3 regions of the Phormidesmis priestleyi ULC007 genome follow, and region 1 is predicted to be linked to each of the others. Evidence: predicted binding sites of a transcription regulator. Region 1 holds the regulator's gene; each other region holds the start of a gene.
The links. The regulator NtcA, encoded in region 1, controls nitrogen genes in cyanobacteria. The targets are predictions, from matches to a motif close to TTTGTANNNNNNNNTACAAA.
Positions count from the first base shown of each region.

Region 2: C7B65_RS03740 (SAM hydrolase/SAM-dependent halogenase family protein) is a predicted target of NtcA. The motif match lies at 5,696-5,715, and genes of this name have one in related genera.
Region 3: nirB (nitrite reductase large subunit NirB) is a predicted target of NtcA. The motif match lies at 2,120-2,139, and genes of this name have one in related genera.

Region 1 covers NZ_PVWG01000009.1:90,530-97,434, reverse strand. Annotated here, with positions in the region: gene C7B65_RS10520 (hybrid sensor histidine kinase/response regulator) at 1-472, opposite strand, end outside; gene hisB (imidazoleglycerol-phosphate dehydratase HisB) at 607-1,254, opposite strand; gene fabI (enoyl-ACP reductase FabI) at 1,353-2,153, opposite strand; gene ntcA (global nitrogen regulator NtcA) at 2,468-3,139, shown strand; gene C7B65_RS10500 (hypothetical protein) at 3,224-3,661, shown strand; gene pgeF (peptidoglycan editing factor PgeF) at 3,672-4,448, opposite strand; gene C7B65_RS10490 (M23 family metallopeptidase) at 4,765-5,889, shown strand; gene C7B65_RS10485 (hypothetical protein) at 5,937-6,221, shown strand; gene ribE (riboflavin synthase) at 6,227-6,905, opposite strand, start outside.
Region 2 covers NZ_PVWG01000002.1:287,238-294,142, reverse strand. Annotated here, with positions in the region: gene C7B65_RS03780 (ATP synthase subunit I) at 1-148, opposite strand, end outside; gene C7B65_RS03775 (class I SAM-dependent methyltransferase) at 281-1,480, opposite strand; gene C7B65_RS03770 (high light inducible protein) at 1,617-1,760, shown strand; gene asnS (asparagine--tRNA ligase) at 1,833-3,221, opposite strand; gene C7B65_RS03760 (sll0565 family protein) at 3,226-3,660, opposite strand; gene C7B65_RS03755 (DUF6439 family protein) at 3,684-4,037, shown strand; gene C7B65_RS03750 (hypothetical protein) at 4,058-4,249, opposite strand; gene thyD (thylakoid membrane protein ThyD) at 4,344-5,264, opposite strand; gene pirA (arginine synthesis PII-interacting regulator PirA) at 5,473-5,628, opposite strand; gene C7B65_RS03740 (SAM hydrolase/SAM-dependent halogenase family protein) at 5,746-6,528, shown strand; gene C7B65_RS03735 (inositol monophosphatase family protein) at 6,525-6,905, opposite strand, start outside.
Region 3 covers NZ_PVWG01000041.1:9,294-16,198, reverse strand. Annotated here, with positions in the region: gene nirB (nitrite reductase large subunit NirB) at 1-2,049, opposite strand, end outside; gene C7B65_RS21480 (hypothetical protein) at 2,272-5,427, opposite strand; gene C7B65_RS21475 (radical SAM protein) at 5,851-6,825, shown strand; gene C7B65_RS21470 (glycosyltransferase family 2 protein) at 6,779-6,905, shown strand, end outside.

The sequences.
Region 1 (6,905 bases):
TTTTTAGAACCGTTTCGGCAGCGCGACGATCGGTGAGTTCTTGCTGAAGCTGCACGTTTTGCGCTTGAAGCTGCTGTTGCAACTGACTGAGTTTCAACTGAGTCTCGATTCGTACTAACACTTCGGCAGGTTCAAAAGGCTTGGTGATGTAGTCAGATCCCCCAAAGCGAAACGCCATCACTTTATCGAGCGCTTCATCATTGGCGCTGAGAAAAATAATCGGGATATCGCGAGTGCGATCGCTAGATTTAAGAAAGCTGCACGCCTGATAGCCACTCAACGATGGCATCACAATGTCAAGCAAAATCAGATCGGGAGGATTCAAAATTGCCGCTTGCAGTGCCAACATTCCATCAGTCACTTTGCGAACTTTGTGCCCCTGTTGCGTCAACAACCCTGACAGCGATCGCAAATTGTCTATGTCATCTACGAGTAGGATATCGCCAACAGGTTTTTCAGGTTCGCTAGTCATGAGCTTGGAAAACTAGTAAAAAAAGTCACCTGCTGAGGGTCAGGCTTAAAGCAGAGTATAGCCACTAAACCCTTTTCTGAGAGGTTTACAGAGTGACTAGTCTTTTTCATCACCTTTGAGATAGATTGTCAAGCTTATAGTACGCCTTTAGAGCTAGGAATCGTATGGGCACGACGCGGATCGATCTCGGCTGCCATGCGGAGCGATCGCGCAAACGCTTTAAACGTCGCCTCGATAATGTGATGGGAGTTAATGCCGTCTAGCTGACGAATGTGCAGCGTCATCTGAGAGTGATTGACGATCGCCACAAAAAATTCTCGCACCAGTTGCGTATCATACGTTCCCACTCGCTGAGTCGGAATCTCTAACCCATAACTCAAGTGGGGGCGACCCGAAAAATCAAGCGCAATTTGAACGAGGGCTTCATCGAGCGGCGCAACAAAATGACCAAACCGCACGATGCCTTTGCGATCGCCCAGTGCTTTGGCAAACGCCATTCCCAGCGTAATTCCGACATCTTCGTTGGTGTGGTGATCATCAATCTCGATATCGCCTATTGCTTGCACCTCTAAATCAATCAGCCCGTGTGATGAAATCTGGTGCAGCATATGATCGAGAAAAGGAATTCCCGTTTTGGCAACGCACTGACCTGTGCCATCTAAGTTGAGGCTGATATGCACATCGGTTTCACCTGTTTTGCGGCTGACCGAGGCAGTCCGATTCCCTTCAGGAATGTAGGAAGGCGCAACTTGAAGACGATCGCTGGTCTGCATAGGAGTCATTTTGAAGATTATTTTCCATTATCTCTGCAATCCAAAAAATCCAGCAGCATTTTATTTTAGTCAACACTGCTGGATTTGCTGGTGGGGCGATCGCGTCCCTACTCTGCCGCGCTTTTTGATCCCGTCATCCCCATGATTTCGTATCCAGCATCAACGTAGATCGTTTGTCCCGTAATGCCGCTAGACAAATCACTACACAAAAACGCTGCCGTATTGCCGACTTCTGTTTGAGTCACCGTCCGACCCAGAGGAGCCACCGCTTCAACGTGGTGAATCATATCTAAAATTCCGCCCACCGCCGACGAAGCCAACGTCCGAATCGGGCCGGCTGAGATCGCGTTAACTCGAATATTTTGTGCCCCCATCTCAGAGGCGAGATATCGCACATTCATTTCTAATGCCGCTTTTGCAATCCCCATGACATTGTAATTGGGGATCACTTTCACACCGCCAAAATAGGTCATCGTGACAATGCTGCCGCCGTTGGTCATCAAAGGTTTTGCAACGCCAGCCAGCTTGATTAACGAATAAGCACTGATGTCAAGAGCCGTGGTGAACCCAGCGCGACTCGTTTTGCTAAAGTCGCCAGACAGATCGTCTTTACTGGCAAAGGCTAGACAGTGAATGAGAATATCTAGCTGATTCCATTGGTCGCGCACCGTGTCAAACGTCGCCTGAATCTGGTCATCGTCCTGAACATTTAACGGCAAAAATAAGCTGGGCTGCAATGGCTCTACGAGTTCGGCAACCTTTTTCTCCATCCTTCCCCGTTCATCGGGCAGGTAGGTGATGCCAAGATTTGCGCCCGCTTTGTGGAGTTGTTGAGCAATGCCCCACGCGATCGACTTGTTATTGGCAATTCCAGTCACCAGAGCGTTTTTTCCAGTCAGGTTCAACATAGACATTCATTTCAATAGCATCTACAAGACTACAGTGCGACGGGTAACGGTTGAAGTGCAAATCGCTTTACTTAGCGCTAGGATGTGGGCAAATCTTAATTGAGTTATTGAAAAACTTGAAGTAATAACAGAGTCCCTACCCGGTTTTCAGAAAACTTCCGGCTGCTAGAAGAAATAAGGTAGTATTAGGCACAAAAAGTACCGCGAGAGTGAGTTTAAGTGTTCTAAAGTCATCAATCTCTCACAGAAAAGTCTTAGATTAAGGCTCCGTCGATGACAGGGAGAAAATTGGAGTAGGAGTTACGACAAAGGAAATGGTAGTGACCAAAGAGCGACCCTTAGCAACGATGTTTCGTCAGATTGGTGGAGGAGCCTTCCCGCCAGTCGTAGAGACGTTTGAGCGCGGCAAGACGATTTTCTTTCCAGGCGACCCGGCAGAGCGGGTTTATTTCTTATTAAAAGGGGCAGTGAAGCTCTCTAGAGTTTATGAAGCAGGTGAAGAAATCACCGTTGCCCTACTGCGCGAGAATAGTGTCTTTGGCGTGTTATCGCTGATTACGGGGCAGCGTTCCGATCGCTTCTATCACGCGGTTGCGTTTACCCCGGCTGAGTTGTTGTCGGTGCCGATCGAGCAAGTCGAAAAAGCGCTCAAAGACAACCCCGAATTGTCAATGCTGATGCTGCGGGGTTTGTCGTCTCGAATTCTGCAAACTGAGATGATGATCGAAACTCTGGCCCATCGAGATATGGGTTCTCGCCTAGTTAGCTTCTTGCTGATTCTCTGCCGCGATTTTGGGGTTCCTGGTCAAGATGGGATCACGATCGATCTGAAGCTCTCACACCAGGCCATTGCTGAAGCGATCGGCTCAACTCGCGTCACAGTGACTCGGCTGTTAGGCGATTTACGTCAAGACAAAATGATCTCAATTCACAAGAAAAAAATCACGGTGCATAACCCAGTCACCTTGAGTCAGCAGTTCACTTAGTGATCAGGTAATTCCTGTAACTAATTGATCCTTGTTTCTGTAAATACGATATTCTGTAAAAGCACTAAATCGTAAATACAGAACATGGTTAATAAGAAAACTAAAACTGTCTCAAAATCTAATGGAACGTCAGCACCCACCAATCTGAATGAGTGGGCTGGTGGAAAAAGTGCTGAAGAAAGCCCTGCTCCTGAGGCCTCGGTGTCTGTCGCAGAAACTGTTGCAGCAGCAGTAAAACCTGTTGCCGAAAAAGCAGCTCACGTTGCTAAAAAGATCACAAAAACAAAAGCTGTCGCACCGATCGAAGGGGTGCCTGACGAAAAAGCAGTCGAAATCACCTCCAAAAAGTCCGCTAAAGATACTAAAGATCAGTCTTCTGAGAAATCAGTGAAAATGAAACGGCTGACTTTAGATATCTCTAAGCCGTTGCACAAAGCTATCAAAGCTAAAGCGGTCGAAGAAGGCATTCCGATGGTTGATATGCTGCGATCGCTGCTAGAAAAATATTATGGCAAAAACTAGAAGGCGGTGATTAGGTGCTGACGATGCCTGACCACTGAGCTTTCTTTAATTTTTCACGTCGGTATGAAAAGAAATTCAGAGAGTCTTGATAGGTGCAGTGAGGCGCGATCGCGATCTGTTCTTCGCCAAGTCCCAATCGCTCTAGTTGCAGAGCATTAACTCGTCGCACATCTAATCGCACTCGCCCCGATGTCGAGTCAGACAGCACTGGAGAATTGGGCATTTCTAGTAATCGTTCTACGTTCGCGTCTAAAGAACTTTCTAAATCGAGGTTGATGACAGTCGCTCCGACCTCGACTGCCACATGAGTAGAAACCTGATAGACTTCCCCTGCGATCGCTGGGCCCATCGCTACCCGCAAATCTTGAATTTGGCTCCCTTGCTGGCAGAGACGCGCGATCGTGCCGGGCACAATCTTTTGAGCCGTTCCCCGCCATCCCGCATGGACAGCAGCCACTTGACCTGTCTTGACATCCGCAATCAGCACTGGGGTACAGTCAGCGCTGCAAACCCACATCGCTTGACTGGCTTGCTCCGAAATTACTCCATCGGCATCGGGTAGATTCTCATTCGTTAACGGAGTTGGCATTTCTGACGGTGCCAACACGACGTTGCCATGCACTTGTTTAGCGCGATATGCCTGAGCAAATGGATACAACGCCTCCGTGATCTCAAAGGGCGATCGCGGTGCAAACTGTTGCGTAAAAAAGCCGTGTTTCCAGGGCGCTAGCAGACTAGACGTTAAATAGGGTAGATGATTCCAAGTTTGCCAGTGCCAAGTGTGCATGACTAATCGAGACTGCGGGGTGATAGGGTCACGTTCACTTTAGCAATCGATCGTTGTTTTTAGCCTTCTAGAAGCGCGTTAGCTTCGCTCCACGTAGTATTTGCCGCTTTGCGAGAAAGTCCGGGTGCGCTCAGAAGAACCTTGAAGAATATCTCTGGAGTAGACTGCGTGTTAAGTTTCGACAAAGGTAATGGTTGAAATATTATGATCTAAGCGATCGTTCTCGCAGGGCAGGTAAACTGGAACCTGGCAACGAGCATTCTCGACAAGTGTCACATTACACCAGCGCAGCAAGCAATTCGTGAGGAGATTGATCATGACTCAGCAACCCAACGTGACCCGCCAGAAAACTTTTTGGGGGCAACGTTTTTTAATCAGGCGGTTGAGTTACTTGAGCGGAGTTGGCATTTTGGGCAGTGGGGCAGCGATCGCTCAAGCTCCGTCTAATGTGCCCCCGGTGATCATTTCGGCTCCGTCAAGCTCTCAGTCTGCGTCGCCAGCAAGTGCCCTATCAAACGAGAGATTGTCATCTACGACCCTCGGTGCTGCTGCCCTAGCCCTGCCCGAACGTTCAGCCCCTGCCGATCAAGTGCAAATCGACGTGCAGCCTACCCAAACTTCTCCTGCTGTGACCCCGCCTTCAGAATCGTATGAGGCACCTAGCACGATCGTGATTACAAATCGCTCGTCGGGCTGTGAGATCACGCTCAATCAAGGACAGGCGATCGCAGATGGATCATGTGGCAGTCAACGCCCAGTTGCAAGCGCATCGGTTCGGAGGAACATCGGAGCGATCGGGGGCGAGGTCGAGTCTGTGCAAGTGAGCGCGACTCCAACTATTAGAAGTTTCTCTAGCAGCCCAGAGGCGAGTGTAACGACTGCCGCCGCACCTGCCTACAGCTTTGTGAAAGACTACTATAACCGCACAATTCGCCCCTTAGGTCGCCCAGGGAATGGAAATCTACGGCTGATGTTCCCGCTCTCGATCCCGGTTGAGATCACGTCAATTTTTGGCTGGCGAATTCACCCAATCAGTGGCGATGCTCGCTTTCACGCTGGCACAGATTTGGGCGCGCCGATGGGGACTCCCGTTTTAGCAGCGCTGGCAGGTCGAGTGGTTTTAGCAGACTTTTTTGGCGGCTATGGGTTAGCGATCGCCCTCGAACACGACAACGGCAAGCAGCAAACGCTTTATGGGCACCTCTCAGAGATCTTTGTCAAACCGGGCGAAGCCGTCAAACAAGGCACCGTGATCGCACGGAGCGGCAGCACTGGCAACTCTACGGGGCCTCACCTGCACTTTGAGTTTAGACAACTGACGACCGAAGGCTGGGTCGCTCAAGATCCAGGGGTGCAGCTAGAGTCTGCGCTGGCTCAGTTGGTGAAGTCGCTCCAAACGGCTCAAAAGGCACCCGTTCAACCAAGCAACGGCAAATCTTAGAGCAGACTTGGCGATCGCGCATTCACCAAACAACTTTCTATCCTGAAATGAAAACTATCGAAACGATCGCGCATGTTGCTCCAGATGGAAAGCTGACGCTCCAGCTACCTGCTGACATTCCCCCAGGCGATCACAAAATTGTCCTTGTGATTGACGAAGTGCCGATGTCTCAAACTGAATCCTCAAAAGAAAGGAGTAATGCTTGGAATGTTCTCAAGAAATATGCAGGAACCGTGAAGGATCTGCCGGAAGATTGGGCGATCGAGCATGATCATTATCTCTATGGCATACCCAGGCGCAACTCTCAAGAACCTTCAATGCAGCATTTTTAATGAATTTACAGATAGCCATGTTCCGCTAAAAAATCGGGACTGAGGACAGCAGGAGAACCGATCGCGATTTCCCCATGACTGGCAGAACCCGATCGTAGAAACTTCTCAACATACTTACCCAAAATATCGCCCTCTAAATTCACCCAACTGCCTGGGCTGAGGTGACAAAGGTTGGTTTCCTCATAGGTGTGCGGGATCACTGCGACCGTGAACCAAGATCCAGCCGGATCACAGTTAGCAACGGTCAAACTAATGCCGTTAATCGCCACACTTCCTTTGGGGAGAATGTAGCGGGCAACTCGCTGACTCGCGGTCGTAAACGTCATTTCCCAAGAGCTTGCGGTCTGCACTGCCGATTTGAGCATTCCTGTACCGTCAATGTGCCCTGTGACAAAGTGACCGCCCAACTTGCTGCCAACACGCAAAGAGGTTTCGAGGTTGACACGCTTATTGCCAGTGTTCTGAGACAACGTGGTGCGCTCCGTCGTTTCAGGAGAGACAACTGCCACAAACCCCGATCCCAAAATCGCAGTCACGGTGAGGCAAACCCCGTCAACGGCAACACTATCGCCGATCGCTAAGTCTTTCAAAACTAGGGGGGCCGTGGAGTTTGAGCAAGCAATCTGAAGATGTTCAGATCCTAAAGTTTGAAGGGTGCCAACGGTTTGAATTAGTCCTGTAAAC
Region 2 (6,905 bases), on a different contig from region 1:
TGAGGGAGTAGAAATACCAAACCGGGAAAAAGATTAGACCCGTCAAGATAAGTGTGATCACTAGCAACTCTTGTTGGAGTCGATAGAAATCTTGCATTGATGCACTGGGTTCTGATGACTCAGAAACAGGCGGTGAGATTTCCTCCATTGCAGGTGCGATCCATGAAGTAGGGCAACTTCGCCATGATGAGTTACTAAACTCACAGGGAGTCTAATGCGATCACGACAGTTCGTTTAGCCAGAAGACATCATACCACGCGAGGGTAATAATACTTAATGTCTACGATCGAGGACTCAGTAAAATAAGCTGTTGTTGTTGCAGCGATCGCACGGTCTCCAATTCCAACGGCGCGTCTGACAAGATCTCTCCGATCGTGCGTTGCGACTCCTGATTTTCATCGCAAGCTTTCATAAATTCAAATTCTGGTTCTGACAGATTCACAATCTGATAGTCGTAGTTGAATAAACAGCGACTTGCCCAGCCATCCATGCAAGGGCTGCGCTCAGGAATGGCGTTGAGCAACGCTTCATCAGACGACCAATCGGCTAAGGGCAACTCGCCTCGCCCCAAAAAGAATTCGTAGTGAGTGACAGAAGAGGGATCTAAGAGTTCGATTAAGCGGTAGCGTTGACGATCGCTCAGTCCTTTCGCCCGATCAATCAGGTCTGAATTTTTGCCTAGCAAGCGATCGAGCGTCCACTGTCGAGGATTCGAGAAGCCCAAAAACTTCAGCCCAGACGCATCAATAAGCTGAAATAACGTCTCGATGTTGTAGTCAATCTCTTGGGGATGGACATACATATCTGCAAAACATTCATCGCGCTGATTTTCCATTGACCAGCGTTCTTTTTCTCGCTGCACTAGTCGATTATTTTCAGGAAGTGTCTCGAAAATCTGACGACCGACTTTTACGCCATCGCGATAATCACCTTTTTGGTTGCCTTGTAGGAGGGCGATCGCTTGCTGCATCAACCCGATTTCCCAGCGCCCCAATTCTGCGTAGACAAAGATGTGCATAATCCCGCCAGGAGCGAGTTTTGTCGCTAAGGATTGAATGCCGCGAATCGGATCAGGCAAGTGATGCAATACGCCCACGCAGTTGATCATCTCAAACTTGCCGGGAAGCTGGTTGGCATCGTAGAGGCTGAGGTGATGAAACTCTGCTCGATCGTTGACCGATCGTTGACATCGCTCTCTCGCAACCGTCAACGCCCCAGCACTCAAATCAATGCCAGTCACCTGAGCTTGGGGATTGAGATGCACTAAATATTCGGTTCCGCACCCAGTGCCGCAGCCTGCATCTAAAATGCGGATGTTTTGTCGCTTGGGTTTTTGTCCTGTGCAAAAATTGTAGGCGGCTGACCAGTTCCAGCGCCAGTTATAGCCGGGAGGCGGCTCGTCAAGCAAAGGCTCTGGTGGAAACGGGTAGGTGTTATAGAGCGCTGCAACCGCCGCACTAATCGCTTGAGGATCGGGCATGACAAATCAAAATGACAGTAACTTAGTGATCTAGTGTCTCATTGGGGAAGCCTTGATATCAGGCAAATTGTTGCCAAATGCTTTGAGAAGCGTTAAGTTGTATGAAGAAATATATCTTTAGAGTGAGGCAATCATCATGGAAAAGCAAGAAGGCAAAATCGGCTTTACCAAGTTTGCTGAGTCTTGGAACGGTCGTCTAGCAATGCTAGGCATCGCGATCGGGTTCGCTACTGAGCTAATGACAGGCAAGGGCATCTTAGAGCAACTCGGTTTGATGTAGTTCTCACGACTGATTTTATCTGACCATTTGCCTGGAAGTAACTTGATTACTCTCCAGGTTTTTTATTGAGACTTAAAACTCGACGTTTAAAGGAGTTCTAGGAAATGGAATCACGTCGCGAATGTTGCCCATTCCTGTCATGAACTGTACTAAGCGCTCGAATCCCAACCCAAATCCTGCGTGGGGAACGGTGCCATATCTCCGCAAATCTAGATACCACCAGTAGTCTTTTAATTCCAATCCTTGTGCTTGAATGCGTCGTTCTAGAACATCAAGCCGTTCTTCTCGCTGAGAACCGCCGATAATTTCACCGATTTTCGGAGCGAGAATATCCATAGCGCGAACGGTTTTTTCGTCTTCGTTCAAACGCATATAAAAGGCTTTGATTTGTGTCGGGTAATCTGTCACAATCACGGGCTTTTTAAAGAGTTCCTCGGCTAAAAACCGCTCGTGTTCAGATTGCAGATCTAAGCCCCACTCGACGGGATACTCGAAGGGTCGATCGCTCTTCAGCAAAAGCTCAACTGCCTTGGTATAAGTGACTCGCTCAAACTCGTTTTGAATAATATTTTCAGCCGTTGTGAGGACTGAGTTATCGATGCGATCGTTAAAAAACTGCATATCTTCAGGGCACTTTTCTAGCACATAAGAAAAGATGTATTTGAGGAATGCTTCCGCTAAATCCATGTCTCCTTCTAAGTCACAGAACGCCATTTCTGGTTCGACCATCCAAAACTCTGCCAAGTGACGAGACGTGTTAGAGTTTTCGGCGCGAAACGTTGGACCAAACGTGTAGACATTGCTGAATGCGGTTGCCATAATTTCGGCTTCTAGCTGTCCGCTGACTGTCAAATAAGTAGGTTTGCCGAAAAAATCTTGGGTGTAATCAACCGATTGATTTTCAGTTAACGGAACTTTCTTGAGATCCAAACTAGTGACGGCAAACATTTCGCCTGCCCCTTCACAATCGCTTGCTGTGAGAATTGGAGTGTGAACCCAGATGAAACCTTGTTCTTGAAAGAATTGGTGGATTGCCATCGAGCAAGCATTGCGAACTCTAAAGACGGCTCCTAGCGTATTGGTGCGCGATCGCAGATGTCCAATCTCTCGCAAAAACTCAAACGAATGGCGTTTCTTCTGAAGCGGATAGGTCTCTGGATCAGCCTCGCCATAAACGATTACCGAGTTCGCCTTGACCTCAATACGTTGCCCTTTGCCTAGCGACGATACTAAAACCCCTGATACTTCAACCGATGCCCCGGTGCTGAGTCGTTTGACGATCGACTCATAGTCCGGTAAGTCAGCGTTCATCACCACTTGCAAACCTGCCATCGACGAACCATCGTTGACTTCAATAAACGAGAAGCCTTTCTGTTCTCGCTTGGTGCGAACCCAGCCTTTAATCGTGACTAATTCGTTGGGTTGTCCGTGGCGCAGCAGTTCTGAAATGCGTCGTGTCATGAGATTAGGGGGCTAAGGTTTGAGGAGCAGGGCTTGTGTTGTTGGGAGCCGGATTCTTTAAAGTGTAGAAGGCAAGCGACCAGCCAACGGCGATCCCCAGTCCACCAAATCGCACGGCTTGCCAGAAAACTTCTTTAAAGCCAGCCCACGAAAATAAGCGGCTTTCTAGATTAAATTCCAGCTCTTCTAGCTGCTTTTCGAGCTTCTGCAATTCTAATTTAAGGCTAGAAGATTTGCTTTGGCGGAGCTGCGATCGGATCATTTGCGATCGCTCCTCTAAATTCTTTTGAAGCTGCTGATCATGCTCGATTTGGGCATGGCGCTCTTTGAGTTCCTGAAGCGATCGCTCCACGCGCTCAAGAACTTGCTCAAAGGTGAGCGCTGAATCGTCGGATTCGTGACTGGTGGATAAACGATCGGGGTCTTGGGATGGTGGCATTCAAGCGTAGTAAAGTAAGAGTAATGAGTAAATTCATTTTACCCATTCCGTTAAAGCAGCGTTCTATGCCCGACTTGACAATGATGCAATCTTCTCAGACAGAAGCCTCTAACCCAGTCGCAACCAACAAGCTTTCTGAGTTCAGCGCCCTTGAGTTAGCACAGGCACTGACCGAAAAGTTGAGTATCAGCGATCGTGATTGGCACCGACTAAAGTCAAATCGGCTGGCGCGATCGCGTGAACAAGCCGCCGTTGCTCTAATTTTCCTTTTAAAAGATCAGCCCGAAGAGGCGCTTTTGCGATTACAGCAGGCAGCCGGGTGGTTGGATAAATCAATTTCAGCCCCACCTTGCGAACATCACGGTTCTAAAAAGTAGGGCTAGATTCAGGACAGTGGCTACTTATTAGCTTTGGCTCTGTAGTTTTCTTGAAAATTAGTTCTGCAATATAAGCCCTCTAACTGGGCAGAGATTTGCAGGACAGTTTCTGTAGGAGATGCGGTGACAGCTTGCGCGATCGGCTGACAAAGCATCGTAAAAAGGCAAGAACATCCCGCTAATAAAAGTAGCTCTAATTTCTTGGTTTGCATGGTTCTGTTTAGAGTGATCCTTGGGCAGTGAGGGGTGTTCGTGTTGCTTTGCCAAGATAACAAAATTTTGAGCAACTCTGAAAAACCGATAGAATTAACCCAAAATTTCCTCTAGTGCTGGTTTAATCGTCAGATATTGATATTCAAATCCATTGGCTAGCGTGTGTTTGGGCAAAACTTCTTGACCTTCAAGCACGACTTTAGCGCCATCACCCAACATCGCTTCTAGCGCAAAACTGGGCACCGGGAGCCACGAAGGACGATTCATCACTTGCCCCAGCGTCGTCGTCATCTCCGCCATGCGAACGGGCTGCGGAGCCGTGGCATTAAAAACCCCTTCCATCTCAGGTCGCGTCAATGCTCGTAAAATCAAGCTGACTAAATCGTCTCGATGAATCCAGGAAAACCACTGATTGCCGCTGCCGATCGGCCCACCTGCAAACAGCTTAAAAGGCGTAAGCATTTTGCCCAAGGCACCGCCCATTCCTAAAACAATTCCAAGCCGCAAAATCACCAGACGAACGCCGCTTTCCTTGACCTTGCTTGCTTCGGCTTCCCAGGTTTGGCAAACTTCTGCCAGAAAATCATTGCCAGCAGCACTGGTTTCGTCAAAGGTGACAGTTTCGCTAGTGCCATAAAAGCCGATCGCGGAGGCATTGACCAAAACCGAAGGCTTAGGATTGGCGTTGGCAATGGCTTCAACGAGTTTTTGAGTCGTGATTTTGCGACTGTCCATTAAAGATTGTTTGCGTTCTGGTGTCCACCGATTTTCGGCGATCGCTTCTCCTGCCAGATTCACCACGCCATCACAGCCTGAAATCTTCTCTTGCCAAGCTCCCGACTGAGTTGGATTGTAGGCAACAATTTCTAGATTGGGATCAGTAGAGTTTGGGAAGGCTTGCTCTGCTTTGGTCGCATTGCGAGTCAAGACGATGACTTGATGCCCCTCAGCGTTTAACCGCTCTACTAAACGACTGCCCACAAATCCGGTTGCCCCTGTGACTGCGACTTTCATAGATACTCTCTCCCTAATCGAGACAATTCGCCTCTGTGGGGCGGGTTACAAAACTCAAAGCTCAGTATACAAGGCAAGGATGGAGCTTGAGAAACCCAGCCAGTAAAAAAAATATTGAGCAATCAATAACAAAAAGGTACAAACTATTAAGTCTGTACCTTTTATTCACTCCAACTTGAAGGCGGGATCTGGGGTTCTTGAACACAAATTACTTGAGGTAGTTTGCTTCTGCTTCGAGCATTTTTAAAAGGTTTTCGTCGCCTCTGTCTCTCGCGGCTTCCATGCGGCGCTGCAAGTTTTTTTGCAGATTTTCGCGGTGAGCAGTGGCAGCTTGTGTGAAGGTTTGCTGACGATTTCTGTTCATATCGGACATTTCCAAAAAAATATTTGTGCTATGTGATTGTCTTCTAATCATAACATCTAAGATTCAAACGGTAGTTTATACTACCAAAATTAATGATTAGAAATATAAGAAATCATTATGATTCTGACGCTACTCAGCGATTTTGGGTTGAGCGATGTCTATGTAGCGGTGATGAAAGGCACGATCGCTCAGATCAATCCCACCCTCACCATGATTGATCTGACGCATCAAGTTCCACCTCAAGACATTGCTGCGGCTCGGTTTCACTTGATGAACGCCTATCCCTACTTTCCGGCCGGGACGGTGCACATAGCAGTTGTTGATCCCAGCGTGGGAAGTCTGCGACGCGCGATCGCCATTCAACTTGAGTCTGGATTTTTAGTGGCTCCCGATAATGGGCTAGTGAGTGGCGTTTTGAGCCAGAATTCAGCGATCGCTGCCGTTGAGTTAACCAATCCTTTCTATTGGCGCACGTCATCTCCAAGCACGACCTTTCACGGACGTGACATTTTTGCCCCGATCGGAGCGCACCTAGCAAGCGGAGTACCGATCAGAGAACTGGGGACTGAAATTGGTTTGAGAACGATTATTCATCTGCCGATCGCTAACCCGACTTGTATAGGAAACACGATTTGGGGAGTAATTCAAGCGATCGACCATTTCGGCAACTTGATTACAAATATTTCAGGTGACGAAGTGGCTGGAAAGTCTTGGAGCGTCAGCCTAGAGAACTCGACTTATCCAAGCAAATCCACCTACTCAGACAGCGAACCTGGAGAAATTCTTGCTTTAGTTGGCAGTCATGGCTGGGTTGAAATTGCGGCTAGTCGTGATAATGCTCAAAGACAACTTAATCTGAAGTGGGGCAGTGCAATATCAGTCGTCATGGATGGAACTTAACGGCTTCTGATCGAACTTACCAACGGCTCAAAAACGGGTAGCAAATCGGCGCGACTGACGACCAACGTTGGGAACGATCGCTGACTATAATTCTCTCCAACTTGTAAAGGAAAGATGGGATTGGGTTCGAGTGGGTGCCAGACTGCGCCAGCCGCTTGCACGATCGCCCAGACTGCGGTGATATCCCAAATTTTTGGTGTAGCTTCAATTCCTCCTAAAGTTGCTCCAGCGGCGACCGTCAAAAAATTGTAAGTTGACACACCCAACATCCGAATTTTGGCAGGAAAGGGATTTTTGAGCACCGAGATACTTCGAGCGCACAGATTAAAAAAGTGGTTGCTCGTCAAAGCATCTTGACTAGCGTGAATCGGCTTCTG
Region 3 (6,905 bases), on a different contig from region 1:
AGTGCAGCCAGACACCGCAGACTTAAGCTTGTGAGGGGCGCGTAAGCCTCGATAGCGCAGCTCAACCTCGATCGCGAGTGAAGTTGAGTCTTGCACTCCAAATCGGCACCAAGTGCTGCCCACGCAGGATTTCACAGTTCTCAAGGCTTTACCGTAGGCGTGACCTGACTCAAATCCAGCATCGATCAATCGTTTCCAAATCAGGGGAAGCTGATCGACTCGTGCGCCTAATAAATCGATGCGCTGTCCGCCTGTGATTTTGGTGTAGAGTCCGAATTCTTTGGCGACTTCACCTAACACGATTAGGCGATCGGGCGTGATTTCTCCGCCAGGAATGCGAGGAATAACGGAGTAAGTGCCATCTTTTTGAATGTTAGCGAGGAAGGCATCGTTCGTATCTTGCAGCCCAACATGCGGCGGATTCAGCACATAATCATTCCAAGCAGAGGCGAGAATTGAGCCAACGGCAGGCTTACAAATTTCGCAACCTTTGCCCTGTCCATGACCCGCCAGCAACTGATCAAAAGTCTCAATTTTTTGAGTCCGAATCAGGTGATAGAGTTCTTGACGAGAATAAGCGAAGTGTTCGCAGAGATGATTTTTGACCTCGACTCCGGCTTTCTTTAACTGATCTTTTAACAGATCGGTGACGAGTGGAACGCAGCCTCCACATCCGGTTCCCGCTTGCGTACATTTCTTGACGCTGGCGATATCTGTCAATCCCTGTTCTTGAATCGCGCTGCAAATCTGTCCTTTAGTAACGTTGTTGCAAGAGCAAATCTGTGCCGTGTCGGGCAGACTTTCCACACCCATTGCAAAGCTCGATTGACCTTCACGAGGCGGCAACAACAAATCTTCGGGGTGAGGCGGCAGCACAATTTGGTTTTGCATCAGTTGCAGCAAATTGCCGTAGGCAGACGCATCGCCGACTAGGATGCCGCCAAGGAGCCGATCGCCCGATTCATCCACCACAATCTTTTTATAAATGCCCTGAATCGAGTCGATAATGGCAAACTCTTTTGCACCAGAAGTTTTGCTAAACGCATCACCAAAACTAGCGACATCTACGCCCAGCAATTTCAGCTTGGTAGACATATCTGCACCCGTAAAAGCATTGCTGCCGCGATCGCAAAGATTATCAGCCACAACTGTTGCCATTGTGTAGCCAGGAGCCACTAGCCCATAGATCCGATTATCGTAAAGGGCACATTCTCCGATCGCATAGATATCAGGATCAGAAGTCTGACAGTGATCATTAATCACAATGCCCCCGCGATCGCCCACGGCTAATCCGCAATCTCTCGCAATCTCATCACGAGGACGAATGCCCGCAGAAAACACAATCATATCGGTCTGAAGCTCGTCACCATCCGCAAACTGCATTTTGGTAACTCTGCCATTTTCGCTGACGATCGCAGTGGTCGATTTGCTGGCGTGAACGGCGACTCCTAGAGCCTCAATTTTGTTTTTAAGAACGGTGCCGCCTGCGTCGTCTACTTGTACGGGCATTAAGCGAGGGGCAAACTCAACAACATGGGTTTCTAATCCCATATGCTTTAAGGCGTTGGCGCATTCTAACCCCAACAATCCGCCACCAATCACGACCCCGACTTTAGCGCTTTTGGCATGAGCCGCCATCGCTTCTAAATCGTCGATCGTGCGATAAACAAATGTTCCTTGCGTGTCTTTTCCAGGAATCGGTGGCACAAATGGATAGGAGCCAGTTGCAATCACAACGTTGTCATAACCAATCGTGATGCCGTTAGCAGAAGTCACCGTTTTGTGATCGCGATCGATGCGAATTGCTTTATCACCCACGTAGATCTGAATGTTGTGATCTTGATAAAGTCCGGGTTCGACGAGGGTCAAGTCAGCAGCCGTTTTGCCTGAAAAGAAGCCGCTTAAGTTGACCCGATCGTAAGCAACGCGAGGTTCTTCACAGAAGGTAACGAGATGCCAATCGTCGATCGCTTTTTTGGCGATCATCTGTTCTAAAAACTTGTGACCGACCATGCCGTTGCCGATGACAACCAACGTCTTCTTAGTCATTATCAAAGATTCTCTGTAGCGCCATTCCTTAGCTAGACTACGCGCAATTTTTAGATGTGACCAGTGCAAGACTGTAATTTAGGCTACGAAAATCGCTAGAATGATGCGTTTTTTGTATAATTTCAATTCTGGTTTTGCATTGAACGCCAAAATTTAATATCCATATTAATAAATAACCCCAATATGCGTAGGGGCAAGGTACACCATGCCCCTACATTGCGATTAGAATCGCAACCCATTTACTCCACCGACCGCTAAAGCACCCGCGATCGCCGAGGCTGCTAGCGAAGTCAATGCCGTGCCAAATAACCACCAAGCGGCTGTGGCTGCGGCTTTTTGCGTTTCGAGGGCTTGCTTTTTAGCTTGATGTTGCAGGGATTTGATCCGTCGCTGGGTTTCGTGCTGGATATAGTCTGCCTGATGCAATACCCCATCTCGCGCTGTTTCAATCTGGCTGATGATGCGATCGGCATCAGTCTCAGACAAGTTAGGAATCGAGCCGAGAACGGCAGTCAGGGTGTTGCGATCGAACTGCCCCAATCGATTCCGCAGGGCATCGGCTCCCGCTTGGGGATCGTCAAACAGCTTGCTGAAATCTTGCTTGATGCCTTCGTAATTTAACTCAGGGCGATTTAACGAATTGAGATAGTGGCTAAGATTCTCAGTCGTGCGGTCAATCACTGACTGAAAGCGCTGCTGAAGTTTCTCAAATTGCGCTGCAAACGCGTCTCGCACAGACAGAACTTGATCAATGATTTGATTGGCTTCTTCTTCAGTGATGTCTTTGCGTTGAGAGAGCAATGCCACCAGCGTGTCTCGATTGACGTGAGAGAGCCGATCGCCCACGCTGCTCACACCCGCCCGCGGATCACTCAGCAGTAGGCTTAAATCGCGCTTGATGCCTTCGGGGTTGAGTTCTTCTTTTTGGGTATTTTTCAGATAGGTTTCCAGGCTAGACTCAAACGTCAGCGCTTGCTGTTGGGCACGACTGACGAGGCGACGCGGCGCTCTCACAAAATCGCGGATGGTGTCTTGAACCTGGTCGATCGCGCGATTGACTTGCGCTTCGCTCAAATCTTGGCGCTGGCTAAGAAGTTTAACCAGCGTGTCTCGATCGACGTTAGCAAGCCGCGATCTCAAGGCATTGCCGCCTGCTTTTGGGTCGTTAAGCAGTGTAGTCAAGTCTCTGCGAATGCCTTCAGGATTGAGTTCTTCGAGATCAGTGCTTCTCAGATAGTCAGCAATCGCGGTCAAAGTCTGATCATATTGCGCTTTAGCGGTGTCGGCAAGTTGGCGCGGCGCTTGCAGAATGCGGTCGCGAACTGACTCAACGCGATCGAGAATCTGGTTAACCTGTTCTTGACTGAGGTCTTGACGCTGGCTCAACAGAGACACCAGCGTCTCGCGATCGAACTGAGCCAAGCGCGACCGCAGTGCCATCAATCCGGCTTGAGGGTCTTCAAACACCAGTTTTAACTCGCGCTCGATCGCATCGGGATTCAGTTCTTCTTTTTGGGTGTTGCGAAGATAATCTTCGACTCGTTGCCGCACCTCAGATGCCTTTGCAGTTGCCTGATTGCGTAGTTCTTGAGCCGAATTAAGAATTCGATCGCGAATGGTTTCAAATTGATTCACAATCTGATTGGCTTCGTCTTGACTAAGATCTTGACGCTGTTGCAACAAATTAACTAAATCATCTCGATTGAATTGACCAAATCGCGCCTGTAGCGTTTCCAATTCTGCTTCTGGATCTTCAAGTAGCTGTTGTAATTCTTGTTGAATTTTTGCTTCATTAAATTGCGCTTTATCGGTCGAGCGCAGATAGTTTTCGACACGGGTTTGCAGGTTGTTCGCCTGCTCTTGTGCATCGGCTTGCTCAACGATCGCCAAAACTTGCTGACGCACCTCTTCCATTAGGGTTGCACTCTCTTGAATTCGACCAGGGCTGAGGTCTTCTCGGCGGGTGAGTAAGTCTTCAAAATACGATCGGTTGAGTGCTTCGAGTTGACGACAAACTTCCCGCGAGTCTGCCTGAGGATCGTAAATGATGTCTCTAAACTCATCTTGAATCGTCAGCCGATTTAAGTGCCAGGGCAGCGATCCTGACAGATAGTTTTCGACATCTGCCTTGATAATATTGCGAGGCAAAGCAGGTTGATCAGCCACCTGTTCTTGAAGTTGATCGCCGACTTTTTCTGCTTGATCTTTGATTTGCTCACCTACTTTTGTGGCTTGTTGAGTGGTGCGATCGACGATTTTTTGCAGTTGTCCGCTCACTTTCTCAACATCGACATCTGACAAATCGACTCGACCCTGCACCGCCGACAATAGAGAACTCACGCCATATCTCAACGCCTGATTTGTGAGGGATGCGCTTGCTTTGTGAGGATGATTTGCAGCCCGAATAAGTGATTCTAATTGCTCATAAACTTGACTGGATTGCAGGTCTTCTGGAGTCGCTGATTTGAAAGTTTGCAGCAGTTGATCGGGCAACTCTGCGGGAGTCTTACGAACGTTTTTCCAGACACTTTCTAGCGAGTCAGCGATGCGATCGAGGTCTTCTTGCGATAAATTAGTACGATCGCGGATTAAGGTTAGAAATTGTTGACGATCGAAGTTCCGAAACAAATCGGTGTCGGCAAGCTCTTGCAAATCTGCGGTGTTCAAAATCTTCTCAAACTGTCCGCGAATTTCATCCAGGTTTAAATGGGGAATCGGCAAACTCGCTAGAGAACTTTGCAGCGTTTCTCGAACAGCATCGGGGTTAATGCCCGACGTAATCTCACGACGCACCGCCGCCGCAATATCTTCAGCCGTTGAAACTGCTTGATTTTTGGCAACATTTGCCCCGATCGCTGAAGTTGCCATTCCTAGCAGATCTTGTAGACCAGAAGTAGCCGTTTTGGCGATCGAGCCGACTAGCGAACCGATCGTGGTTGAGCCAAACCACATCAAAATCGAGAAGTAAGTAGACCAGACGACGACCCCGACGATCGCGCCCAGAGTGACACTATTAATCAAGCTAAGTTTAACGGCTAAAAAGCACGCAGCAAACAATGCAAGACTCACCGTTGCTAATGCCCAGATTCCAACTTTTGCTTCAATTTTACGAATGCTGCTTCCTAAGCTGCTGCTATCGTCTAAGTCATCAGTTGCGACATCAGTGCCGCCAGGTGAAACTAAATAGGCAATTGATAAATTTGTTAACAGCAATTGAAAGCCAAATGCCATCATCACTCCGGCGAGTAAGGCAACTAAAAATTGTGACCCAGAAAAAACTAGCGCGGCTTCTTTAGAAGTGATGGGATCAACAACTACTTGAGCAAAACTGGTCTGCATTTTAAGCAGAAACAGTGCGGCTTCTGAAGTGTTTAACATGGTTATTTTCCTTTTTTAAACATAAATCTAGACAGCATTCTGACGGTTAGTCAGGTGCCAGATCTCAACGCTAACAACCTGAATCTGGAGCGTTCCCTGTCGGAAGTGAGAAATCTTATTTTGATGTGACAAAAAATATTAAGTTAGAAAAATTCCGTTGGTGTTGACTGCAAATGATGTTTTCGATTTAGCGCAACCTTGCATTGATTCTTGTTCTCGTTGCTTGCACTTGGCGAAGCTTAATCTGCTCATGCCCCAGAACATTCAGCGTATGCCCAGCGCAAATTTACCTTGAGAAATGGATAGGCGGTTGAAACTGCTCGTGTGCATTTTCCATCCCGCTCTCTAGGAAACGGGCTATCAACCCCACCGCGCTTTTCTGGTATTGTAAAGCTGAATGAGGAGACTTTACTGGCACAAAATATGGCTCCACTGGTCGCAAATTATTATCTAACCTATCGCTGCAACGCTCGTTGTCATTTTTGTGACATCTGGGCACTCGAACCCAAGCAGGAAGCCTCTTTTGAAACGATTCAAAAAAATCTGGCTGATTTGCGTCGTCTAGGCGTTAGGTATGTAGACTTTACGGGTGGCGAACCTTTGCTGAGATCCGATGTGGCTGAGGTTTTTGCTGAAGCAAAACGGCAAGGCTTCACTACCAGCATGACCACCAACACGATTCTCTACCCCAAGCGCGCCAAAGAAATGCAGGGCTTGGTAGACTTCCTCAATTTCTCGTTAGACGGGGGCGATGCCGAAACCCACGATCAGTCGAGAGGCGTAAAGATTTTTGACACGCTCGTAGAGTCGGTTAAAATTGCTCAGTCGCTGGGAGAATATCCAGTCCTCAATCACACGGTCACCGCGCAAAACTACGGACGCATTGGCGAGGTTGCCGAACTAGGTGAGCAACTACAAGCCCGCATTTGGCTCAATCCTGCGTTCACGGCCCACAGCAACTACAACTCTAAAAAGAATCCCACACCTGATATGGTGAAGGCGATCGAGGTTGCTGCTAAGAAATATAACAATCTTGGTTACAATAAGGCGGCGCTGGCATTCATTGAGGCGGGCGGCAACGACACCGAAAAACCTCGCTGTAAGGCGGTCGAAGCGGTGATTGCCATCGGCCCTCACGATGAGCTTCTGTTGCCCTGCTATCACTTTGCTCAAAAAGGGTTGCCGATCGCGGGTCGCCTCTATGAGCTTTATAAGCAGTCAGAAGAAGTCGAAGAATTTCGGCAATCGCAGGGCAAGCTGTCGGTCTGTGAAGGCTGCACCGTTTGGTGTTACCTCATTCCCAGCTTTTTTAAGGGTGTAGACAAATATTGGCTGTTAAACCAAGTAACCTATGTCGGAGAATTCTTGGCCAGAAAGCGATTCTTACAACGAGCTTGAGTCGCTTCCAGAAGAAGCCTGTGCAGCACTTGCGGCACTCGTGGGAGATTTGCCCGAAGCGTCGGAGTTTGATCCGATAG